DNA from 2 places in the Micromonospora sp. LZ34 genome. Region 1 is predicted to be linked to the other one. Evidence: riboswitches for the same ligand, from Rfam matches in the RefSeq annotation. Region 1 holds a riboswitch; the other holds the start of a gene.
The links. Region 1 has a riboswitch for cyclic di-AMP ahead of ACVCAH_RS15575 (coiled-coil domain-containing protein). Riboswitches for the same ligand answer to the same signal wherever they lie in the genome.
Positions count from the first base shown of each region.

Region 2: another riboswitch for cyclic di-AMP. It lies ahead of ACVCAH_RS27275 (C39 family peptidase); the one in region 1 lies ahead of ACVCAH_RS15575 (coiled-coil domain-containing protein).

Region 1 covers NZ_JBRIQN010000012.1:49,025-54,443, forward strand. Annotated here, with positions in the region: gene ACVCAH_RS15565 (SRPBCC family protein) at 1-42, shown strand, start outside; gene ACVCAH_RS15570 (hypothetical protein) at 74-580, opposite strand; gene ACVCAH_RS15575 (coiled-coil domain-containing protein) at 728-1,798, opposite strand; cyclic di-AMP (ydaO/yuaA leader) riboswitch at 1,803-1,934, opposite strand; gene ACVCAH_RS15580 (cation diffusion facilitator family transporter) at 2,088-3,005, opposite strand; gene ACVCAH_RS15585 (HelD family protein) at 3,114-5,231, opposite strand; gene ACVCAH_RS15590 (alpha/beta fold hydrolase) at 5,374-5,419, opposite strand, start outside.
Region 2 covers NZ_JBRIQN010000032.1:75,191-80,609, reverse strand. Annotated here, with positions in the region: gene ACVCAH_RS27280 (hypothetical protein) at 21-782, shown strand; cyclic di-AMP (ydaO/yuaA leader) riboswitch at 1,070-1,210, shown strand; gene ACVCAH_RS27275 (C39 family peptidase) at 1,438-2,280, shown strand; gene ACVCAH_RS27270 (alpha/beta fold hydrolase) at 2,398-3,144, shown strand; gene ACVCAH_RS27265 (DegT/DnrJ/EryC1/StrS family aminotransferase) at 3,378-4,490, shown strand; gene ACVCAH_RS27260 (Gfo/Idh/MocA family protein) at 4,487-5,419, shown strand, end outside.

The DNA of each region.
Region 1 (5,419 bases):
GTGCTCGACCGCGGCCCGGCCGACCCGCCGCCCGTCGGCTGAGCGGTGCACCCGGTCCGCCGCCGCGGCCGGATCAGCGGGCCGCCGCCGCGGTCGGGCGGCGCGCGGCCGTGCGGGCCCGCCGCAGCCGGCCCCACGGCTTGTACGTGGAGAGCACGGTCGCGACGATCAGCAGGCCGGTCGACACGGACGGGGCGACCACCAGGTCGATCCGCTCCCGCACCGGGAACGCCGCGCCGGCCTCCCCGGCGTGCCGCAGCGTCGGGGTGAGCACGAACAGCACCAGCGCGGTCATCACGGTGGTGAGCAGGAACTTGACCAGCACCCAGCGGTGCCGCAGCAGACCCCACGGGGTGAGCAGGGCGCTGGCCACGCCGACCAGCCAGACGGCCACGCTCAGCGGGGCGAAGAGCACGGCGCCGACCAGCGCGGAGATCGGGTAGACGGCGGCCGGGTCGGCGCCGCGCAGCACGGCGACGCCGAGGGTCAGCAGGACCAGGTCGACGCCGAGCCAGCCGAGCGAGGTGACCAGGTGCAGGGTGAGCAGGGCCTTGCGGGCGGGAGGCGGGAGACGGCTCATACCCGACGATGCTGCCGCCGCGCCGGGCCCGGGTCGTCGGGCCGGCGACGACACCCGCGATACGTCCGGGGGCGTAGCCCGGGGCGTGCCGGCGCCGCGTCCGGCGTACCCGGTGACCCGCCGGGGCGGATCACCGGGGGCCGGGCGTCAGTACACCGACAGGTGCACGTGGTTGGTGTGGTCGCTGGACGGGTCGCCGCCCGCCCCGCTGTACGACTTCCACCCGCTGCTGGGCAGCCAGATCTGCCGGTACCAGATCACGTAGAGCACGGCGAGCCGGTCGGAGTTCCGGATGAAGAACGCGGCCAGGTTGTTGCCGTACGTCTTGTCCCCGCCGGTGGCGTCCCCGCCGAAGCCGCTCTTCTGCGCCGCGAAGTCGCAGGCCCGGCCCTTCGGATGCTCGCCCGAGCCGCCGGAGCGGTAGCAGGAGACGTACCGGGTGAAGCCGGCCGCCTTGGCCTGGTTGAGCGCGTGCAGGGTGCGCGGGGTGATGCAGCCGTTGGCCGGGGTCGGGTCGTTGACGCTGCACGACTCGGCCGGCCAGGAGCCGTCGGAGTTGCGCGGGGCCGGCTTGGCCGTCGCGGTGGAGGTGCCCCGGTTGGAGCTGTCCCCGCCGGAGGCCTTCGCGTTGGCCACGGTCAGCGCCCGCTCGGCCTGCTCCTTGCGCTTGGCCATCAGCGTGACCTGCTTGCGCTGCTCGCGGATCTCGCCGTCCAGGGCGAGCTTGGTCCGGTTGGCCTCGTCGCGGGTCTCCTGGAGGTCGCGCAGCACCCGGTCCTCGTTGGCCGCGACCGCGTCGAGCGCGGCGGCGCGGTCCATGAAGCCGTCCGGGGAACTGCTGTTGAGCAGCGCGGACGCCACGCCGAGCCGCCCGGTGCGGTACGCCACGCCGGCGATCTCGCCGACCTTGCTGCTGCGTTCGGTCAGCTCGCGCTCGGTGGACTGGAGCTGGACGGCGAGTTGCTGCTGCCGCTTGACCGACTTGTCCAGCGCGGTCTTGGCGTCCAGGTAGCCCTTGCTGGCCGCCTCCAGCTGGGCGCGCAGGGCGGGGGTGCCGCCCTCCTCGTCCTGCCCGGGTGCGGCGGCGAGCAGGCCGGTGGTCGGTGGGGCGGCGCCGGCCGGTGCGGCGGGCGCGATGGCGACGCCGAGAGCGAGGGTGATGACGATCAGTGCCGCCATCCGGGCGGCGGTGCGTCGTACAGGTGCCACTACTGGCATACACGTGTCCTTCCGTCAGCCGCCGACCGGGTTAGCTGACGGGTTCGGGACGGAAGATCCCTACCGCTGACGCGGATGCACCCCAGGAACATGGTTCCCCGGCTCGCCCCTGCGGGCGATTAGGCGGCGGCCACCGCCGGCACCGGTGCGTGCCGCCGGGCGGAGGCCGGGACCGAGCCTACCGGTGCCCGTGTGACCAGTGCAGCGGAAGTGACTGACGGTGCGCACGTGGTCACCAAAAAATCGGGCATAGCGTCACAATACACACCCAGATTTAAGGTTGTGCTCATTACCACTCAACCGACCCGCAGACCCCAGGGGACGCACCCGGCTCGATCTGCAACGTCGCGTGCTCGATCCGGAAGTCCTGCTGCAGCGCCGTTCGGGCGTCCGCGAGCACCCTGCCGACCTCCGCGCCGGGCGCCATGGTCAGGTGCGCCGAGGCCACCTCCATGCCCGAGGTCAGCGTCCAGACGTGCAGGTCGTGGACGCCGGCCACGCCGGGCACCGCGGCCAGCCGGTCGTGCACCGCGGTGACCTGGAGGTGCTCGGGGGCGGCCTGCACCAGGATGCGCAGCGCGGCCCGCCCGAGCCGCCAGGTGCGGGGCAGGATGAACAGGCCGATGGCGACGGCCACCAGCGGGTCGGCCCACCACCAGTCGGTCAGGGCGATCAGCAGCGCCGCCCCGATCACGCCGAGCGAGCCGAGCAGGTCGCCGAGCACCTCCAGGTACGCCCCCTGCAGGTTGATGCTCTCCCGGGCACCGGAGCGGAGCAGCGCGAAGGCGGCCACGTTGGCGAGCAGGCCGAGGACGGCCACCGCCAGCATCGGGCCGGCCAGCACCTCCGGCGGATGGCCGAACCGGCGGACGGCCTCGACCACCACGTAGACGGCGACGCCGGAGAGCAGCACGGCGTTGGCCAGCGCGGCCAGCACCTCGAGCCGGTAGAGCCCGAAGGTGCGTTGCGGGTCGCCGGCCGTACGCCGGGAGGCGGTGATCGCGGCGAGAGCCATGCCGATGCCGAGCACGTCGGTGAACATGTGCCCGGCGTCGGAGAGCAGCGCCAGCGAGCCGGTGCGGAAGGCGGCCACCGCCTCCACCACCATCAGCGCGGTGAGCAGGCCGAACGCGGCCCAGAGCCGGCCCCGGTGGTGGTGGGCGGCGTGCGCCGCCGACCCGTGCTGGTGGTCATGACCTGCACCCACGCGAACACCCTCCGCCGCCCGTCCGGACCCGGTCAAATATATGCTCACATAGCTATGTATGCAACTGTCGGCCCGGCCGGCACGCCCGCGGGCGGGTCGCCCCGGCCCTCAGCCGGTCGGGTCGATGGTGGTCAGCCGCTGGGTCGCCCGGGAGAGCGCCACGTAGAGCGTGCGTACCCCGGAGCCCGGATCGGCCCGGACCTCGCTCGGCGCGACCAGCACCACCCCGTCGTACTCCATGCCCTTGGCCTCCAGGCTGGTCACCACCTGGAGCCGGGGAGCGCCCAGCCCACCCAGCCAGCCCGCGACCTCGGCCCGGCGCGGCACCGGCGTGATCACGCCGACCGTCCCCTCCACCTCCGCGAGCAGCGCGGAGGCCGCCTCCAGGACGGCGGTCTCCAGCTCCGCCGGCGGCACCACCAGCTCGACCGGGTCGACGCCGGTGGACCGGACCGCGGTGGGCAGCGGCAGGTCCGGGTAGAGCCGGCGGATCTCGGCCGCCGCCACCGCGAAGATCTCCGCCGAGTTGCGGTAGTTGGTGGTGAGCGTGAACTGGTGCCGCTTGCGCCGGCCGAGCGCCTGGTCCCGGGCCCGGGTCAGCTCCTCCGGGTCGCCGGTCCACGCGGTCTGCGCCGGGTCGCCGACCACCGTCCAGGACGCCAGCCGGCCGCGCCGGCCGATCATGCGCCACTGCATCGGCGAGACGTCCTGCGACTCGTCGACCACCACGTGGGCGTACTCCCGGTAGTCCTCCGGGCGCTGCCGGGCGGCCTCGCGGGCGGCCCGCTGCCGGTCGGCGAAGGTGCTCAGCTCGCGCACCCCGCCAACCAGCTGGAACGGGTCCCGCTTGGGTCGGGCCGGGCGCACCGGCTTGCCGAGCAGCGCGTCCAGCTCGTCGAGGAGCGCGACGTCGGCGACGGTCAGCCCCTCGGTCTCCAGCGTCCGGTACGCGGCCGTCAGCAGCCGGATCTCGCGGCCGGAGAGGATGCCACCGGCGTACCGGCGCAGCCGTTCCTCCTCGGCCAGCCAGCCGAGCACGTGCCGCGGGTGCAGCCGGGGCCACCAGGCCTTGAGGAACTCCCGGAACTCGGGGCGGTCGGCCAGCTCGTCCTCGAAGGCGCGCTGTTCGGGCAGCCGGCCGATGTGCAGCCGGCGGGCCTGCGCCCAGAGCGCGGCGAAGATGCCGTCGAAGCCGGCCCGGCGCACCTCGTTGCGGCGGGCGCCCCTGGGCAGCGCGCGGTCCCGGATCGCGTCCAGCTCGGCCCGCTCCAGCCGGAGCAGTTCGCCCCGGTAGAGCAGCCGCAGCTCGGCCGGGCCGTCCGGCACCGCGTCCCGGACCGCCCGCTCCAGCACCCGGCGCATCCGCAGCGAGCCCTTCACCGCCGCCACCTCCGGCGGGTCGGTGCGGGTGGTGCTCATCCCGGGAAAGAGGCTGCCCAGCGAGCGCAGGGTGGCGGTGTCCTCGCCGAGCGACGGCAGCACCGAGGCGATGTACTCCACGAAGACCGTGGACGGGCCGACCACCAGGATCCCGCCGCCGGCGTACCGGCTGCGGTCGGAGTAGAGCAGGTACGCGGCGCGGTGCAGAGCGACCGCCGTCTTGCCGGTGCCGGGGCCGCCGGAGACCACCGTCACCCCGGAGCCGGGGGAGCGGATCGCCTCATCCTGCTCCCGCTGGATGGTGGCCACGATGTCGCGCATCCCCCGGCCGGTGGCCTTGGACAGCGTGGCGAGCAGCGCCCCGTCGCCGACCACCGCCAGGTCGGCCGGCGCGGCGCCCGGATCGAGCAGGTCGTCCTCGATCCGGGTCACCCGCTCACCGGACGACTGGATCATGCGACGCCGCACCACGTTCAGCGGCTGCGCCGGGGTGGCCTGGTAGAACGCGGCGGCGGCCGGCGCCCGCCAGTCGACCACCAGCGTGGCGGCGTTCTCGTCCCGGATACCGAGCCGCCCGACGTGCAGCACCTGCCGGTCGCGCAGGTCGAGCCGGCCGAAGACCAGTCCCTCGTGCTCGGCGTCCAGGACGTGCCGGCGCTGCGCGGCGTGGAAGACCATCGCGTCCCGTTCGACCAGCGCGCCGAAGTTGCCCACCCGGGCGAGCCGGTAGCCCTCCTGCTCGGCGCGGACCGCGGACCGGCGCAGCTCGGCCAGTCGGGCGTACACCCGGTCGAGATGCCGCTGTTCGACGGCGATCTCCTGTTCCAGGGTGGTCTGGTCGGTCAACGCTCGAACTCCTCCGACGGCGGTGGGGCGGCCGCGCCGGGCGCGGGGCCGCGCGCCGGGGCTGACCGGGTGAGGGTACGGCAGCGCCGCGACCGGCGGCGGAGGCCCGCGCGATCCGTGACCCCGGTGACCCCGGCCGGGCTCAGCCGACCGGCCCCGCCGACGCCGCCGGCCGGGCGGTGACCTGA
Region 2 (5,419 bases), on a different contig from region 1:
CGCATCCGTTCCCCCGTGAGGTGCCGACCTTGGAGACCGTCCTCTACTACCAGTTCCTGATCGAGGTGCCGCGGGCCGCCGCCATCTGGTCCGGCCTGCTTGTGCTGGCGCTGACCGTGCTCACCGTGCTGGTCGCCCGCCCCGAGCGCCCCACCGACGAGGAGCCCGCCCCGGTCGGGCCGGCCGAGGCCGACCTCGCCGACCTGCGTCGCTATGCCGAGGAGGTGGCTGTCGCGGCGACCCGCGCGGCGCAGACCGCGCGCCGCCGGCGGGCCGACTGGCTCGCCGCGCAGGCGGAGGTCGAGCGCACCTGGCAGGCGTACGACGAGGCGGACACGGCCGCCCACCGGTTCCTCGGGGCCGCCGCCCTGCCCGCCCCGCGCACCCCGCGCACGCCGGCCGAGTACGCCGCCCGCGAGCGCTGGCTGCACCACGCGGCGATGGCCGCCCACTGGCGGGGCGAGTTGTCCGCCCGGCAGTTGTCCGACGTGTTCGGCCACCGGGCCGGTTGGGACTCCCGGCGGCACCCGGTGGAGCAGAAGATCGTGCTCGCCCGGGCGGTACGCGAGCAGCGCCTGGCCGGCTACTGGGCGGCCGCCGAGCGGGAGCGGGCGGCGTGGCGGGACGCCGAGCTGGCCGCCGAGGCGGCCCGTGCCCTCGCCGCCGAGGCGTACGCCGCCGCAGCCCGGCTCCGGCCGGGTCGGCCGCCCGCACCGCGCGCCGAGGCGGTGCCGGCGCCTGCCGTCGCCGCGGCCCGCTGGCGGCCGGCCCGGGTGGGCTGATCGCCGAACTATTCCAGTGACGCCGGTCACAGCGCCCGCGGAATCGGTCATCGGGATCGTCCCGGTCGATGCTTGTCGACAATTCCGGGTCGACGGCGGTGGCTTGTCCGGTTGTCGACCGCTGGCGTCGTCGGAGAGGTCCGTCCCATTGAGTCGCGTCAGTGCTTAACTGCCCGCAAAATTGTCGGGCCGAAACGGGTTTACGCAGGTGGACGGGGTTGGCAGGCTACGGACTGACCAGTAATGTCGGCCCGTCTGGTGCGGTTACCGATCGCAAGAGGCGACGCCGCGCCGACCCGCTCAATCGTGATCAAACGAACCGGGGACCCAGTGCACCTTGGGGTGAATCCGCGGGCCAAGGCCTGTGGTAGGGCGTTCTTCCCGCCCGAATCCGTCAGCTAACCCGGTCGGCGGTGTCGGAAGGAGTTCCATCCTCGTGCAGCACGATCCCACCCCTCGCTTGTTCCCCCACCTCCACGGCCCCGCGGTGCCCGCGCCGCTCGCCCCGATCGCGAGCTGACCCGCCGGCAACCGCCCCCGCCCGAGAGCCGGGCGCTCCCTGAGTGGTCACCAACCCGCGGACGAGCCGTCCGCGCGGTCGCGCCGGCCTGCCCCCGCGCTCTGGTGCCGGTGTGCCGCTCACCCCCCGAGTCCCGTGGAGGAATCCGTGAAGCACCACCTCAAGCGCCAGTTGCGCCGCATCACCACCGACCGCCCCTACCAGGTCGCCGCCGCCTCGGCCGCGGCCCTCGTGCTCGCCACCGGCGCCGGCGCGCTGGCCGCTGGAGCCGACGAGGCCCCGGCCTCGGCGCCGGCCGCGGCCACGGTGGCCGAACTGCGGAACGCGCCCGCCGCCGCCTCGCGCGGAGAGGCCCGGATCGGTACGGCCCCGTCGAGTGCCGCCCCGTCCAGCGCCGCCCCGTCGGCCGCCGCCTCGTCGGCCGCGCCGAACCCGGACCTGACCCGCAAGCAGAGCGCGCCGAAGCCGCCGTCGCGCAAGGTCCTCGACTACGACTACCAGGCCCAGACGACGTTCTACAACTGCGGCCCGGCGGCCGTGCGGAACGCGCTCAGCGCCACCGGCATCGAGCGCACCCAGGACGCCCTCGGCGCCCAGCTGGGCACCACCGAGATGGGCACCAACTCCGCCAACGACACCACCCGGGTGCTGAACGCGGTGGTGAAGGGCGACCCGTACCGGACCCGGATGATCTCCGGCCGTGCCGCCACCCCGGCCCAGATGGACCAGCTCCAGGCCGACGTGGTCCGGGCCATCACCGCCAAGCGCGGCGTCGTGGTGAACATCGCCGGCAGCGCCACCGACACCGCCGGTGGCTGGCACTCCTTCCCCGGCGGGCACTACATCGCCGTGGTGGGCTACGACGACGACGGCCGGCTGGTGAAGATCGCCGACTCGGCGAACCCGGCGACGGCGTCGTACTGGATGACCACCATCGACCTGGCGAACTGGGCCGCGACCCGCGGCTACTCCGCCTGACCGCCACCTCCGCGTCGCACCGTCCGGGCGCCGGTTCCCCACCGGGGAGCCGGCGCCCGGCGCGTTCCGGCCCGCGCCCCTCGCCCCGGCCGTCCGACCGGTGGCACACTGCGCCCTATGGACCACGAATCGGATACCCGGGACGGCCGGCGGCCGGTCCTGCTGCTGCTGCACGGCATGGGCGCGACCGGCGAGGTGTGGCTGCCCTGGGCGCCGTTGCTGGAGCGCCGGTGGGCCGGGCGCTGGCTGGCGCCGGACCTCGCCGGGCACGGGTGGTCGCCGCCGCTGCCCCGGTACTCCTTCGCCGGGCTCGCCGGGCAGGTCGCCGGCGGCCTCAAGCCGGGTGACCGGCTCGTCGTCCTGGGCCACTCCCTCGGCGGGGTGGTGGGGCTGACGCTGGCCGCGCGTACCGCCGGGCTGGACGTGGACGCGGTGGTCGGGCTCGGCATCAAGGCGGTCTGGTCGCCGGACGAGCTGGCCCGCGCCGCCGAGCTGGCCGACCGCCCGGTCACCTGGTTCGCCACCCGGGACGAGGCGGCCCGGCGCTACCTGCGGGTGAGTGGGCTGGCCGGTCTGTTCGCCCCGGACCATCCGGTGGTCGAGGCGGGGCTGCGGCAGGTCGACGGCCGCTGGCGGCTGGCGATGGACCCGGCCGCGTTCGCGGTGGGGGAGCCGAACCTGCCCACCCTGCTGGCGGCGACCGACGTGCCCGTGGTGCTGGCCCGGGGCGAGCGCGACCCGATGGTCTCCGACGCCCAGCTCAAGGAGTTCGGGGTGCCGGTGGTGACGCTGCCCGGCCTCGGTCACAGCGCCCACGTCGAGGACCCGGAGGCGGTGCTCGCCCTGGTCGACCCGTACCGCTGAGCCGCGGGCCACCGCGGTCGCGGCGGAGATCAGGGTGTTGTGCCGCCACGCCCGGCGTCTCCGGGATAACATGCCCGTACGTCCCGGAATGCGCCGGGTGTCCTGTTAGTCCGGGTGATCTTCTCGCGCCGACCCCACCGGATCACCCACCCACCACCCCTCCTGTCCACATCTGAACGACGTAGCGCCGCGCCCGGTCCGGGCGCGGCCGCTGTTCGACAGGAGGAAGCCCCATGTCCGGGCTGACCACAGAGATGATTCCACCGGCCAGGCCGGTCATCGGAGAGGCCGAGATCGACGCGGCCGTGCGGGTGCTGCGCAGTGGCCGCGTCGTGCAGGGGCCGGAGGTCGCCGCCTTCGAGGAGGAGTTCGGCGAGCTGGTCGGGGGCCGGAACTGCGTCGCGGTGAACTCCGGCACCTCCGCCCTCCAGCTGACCCTGATGGCCCTCGGGTTCGGCCCGGGCGACGAGGTCATCGTCCCGTCGTTCTCCTTCGCCGCCAGCGCCAACGCGGTCCGGCTGGTGGGCGCCCGGCCGGTCTTCGTCGACATCGAACCGGGCAGCTTCTGCCTGGACCCGGCGGCGACCGCCGCGGCGGTCACCCACCGCACCGTCGCGATCATGCCGGTGCACCTGTACGGGCACCCCGCCGCCATGGACCAGATCATGGCGGTCGCCGAACGGCACGGGCTGGCCGTGGTCGAGGACGCCGCCCAGGCGCACGGCGCGACCCTGTCCGGACGGCCGGTCGGCGCGTTCGGCACGGCGGGCTGCTTCAGCTTCTACCCCACCAAGAACATGCACTCCCTGGAGGGCGGCATGGTCAGCACCGCCGACGGCGAGCTGGCCCGTACCCTGCGGCTGCTGCGCAACCAGGGCATGGAGCAGCGGTACGCGAACGAGATCGTGGGCGCCAACATGCGGATGACCGACGTGGCCGCGGCGATCGGCCGGGTGCAGCTGCGCCAGCTGCCGGAGTGGACGGAGCAGCGGCGGGCCAACGCCAAGCTGCTCGACTCCCGGATCACCGGCATGGTCACCCCGCCGGTCGCCGACGCCGCCCGGCACGTCTACCACCAGTACACGGTGCGGGTACCGGGCGGTCGCCGCGACGCGGCCGGGCGGCGCCTCACCGAGCTGGGCATCGGCAACGCCGTCTACTACCCCACGCCGATCCACCGCCTCCGGCCCTACCTGGGCGAGGACGGCAGGCCCGGCCCGTGGGAGCTGCCCGAGACGGACCGGGCCGCGGCCGAGGTGCTCTCGCTGCCGGTGCACCCGTCCCTGTCCCAGCGGGACCTGGAGCGGATCGCCGAGGGCGCCAACCTGGCCGGTGCTGCCCGATGACGCGGGCAAGGCTGCGCGCGGGCCTGATCGGCCTCGGCGCGATGGGGCGCAACCACGCCCGCGTCCTCGCCGGCCTGGACGGCGTGGACCTGGTCGGCATCGTCGACCCGGCGGGCGATCCGACCGGCGCGCTCCGGGCGCCGGTGGTGCCCGATCTGGATGGTCTGCTGAGGCTCGGCGTCGACTACGCCGTGGTCGCCTGTCCGACCGCTCTGCACGAGCAGGTCGGTCTGGCGCTGGCGCACAGCGGGGTGGCCGCGCTCATCGAGAAGCCGCTCGCCCAGTCCGTGGCCGCCGCGGTTCGGCTCGCCGAGGCGTTCGAGACGGCCGGACTGGTGGCCGGCGTGGGGCACATCGAGCGGTACAACCCGGCTCTGCAGAGCCTGCGCCTCCGGCTGGAGGCCGGCGAGCTGGGCGAGGTGTTCCAGGTGGTCACCCGGCGGCAGGGGCCGTTCCCGCACCGGATCGCCGACGTCGGTGTCGTGATGGACCTGGCGACCCACGACATCGACCTGACCAGCTGGGTCGTCGGCCGGGAGTACCGCACGGTGTCGGCCCGTACCGTCTCGCGCAGCGGCCGGCTGCACGAGGACATGGTCGCCGCGGTCGGCCAGCTCGCCGGCGGTGCGATGGTCAACCACCTGGTCAACTGGCTGAGCCCGCTGAAGGAGCGGTCCACGGTGATCACGGGGGAGCGGGGCTGCTTCGTCGCCGACACCCTCACCGCCGACCTGACCTTCCACGCCAACGGGGCGATCGACACCGAGTGGGAGGCGCTGCGCGCGTTCCGCGGGGTCGCCGAGGGCGACATGGTGCGCTACGCGATCCCGAAGCGGGAGCCGCTGCTGGTGGAGCACGAGCGGTTCCGCGACGCGGTCGACGGCAAGGAGAGCGACATCGTCACGCTGCGGCAGGGGCTGCGTACCGTG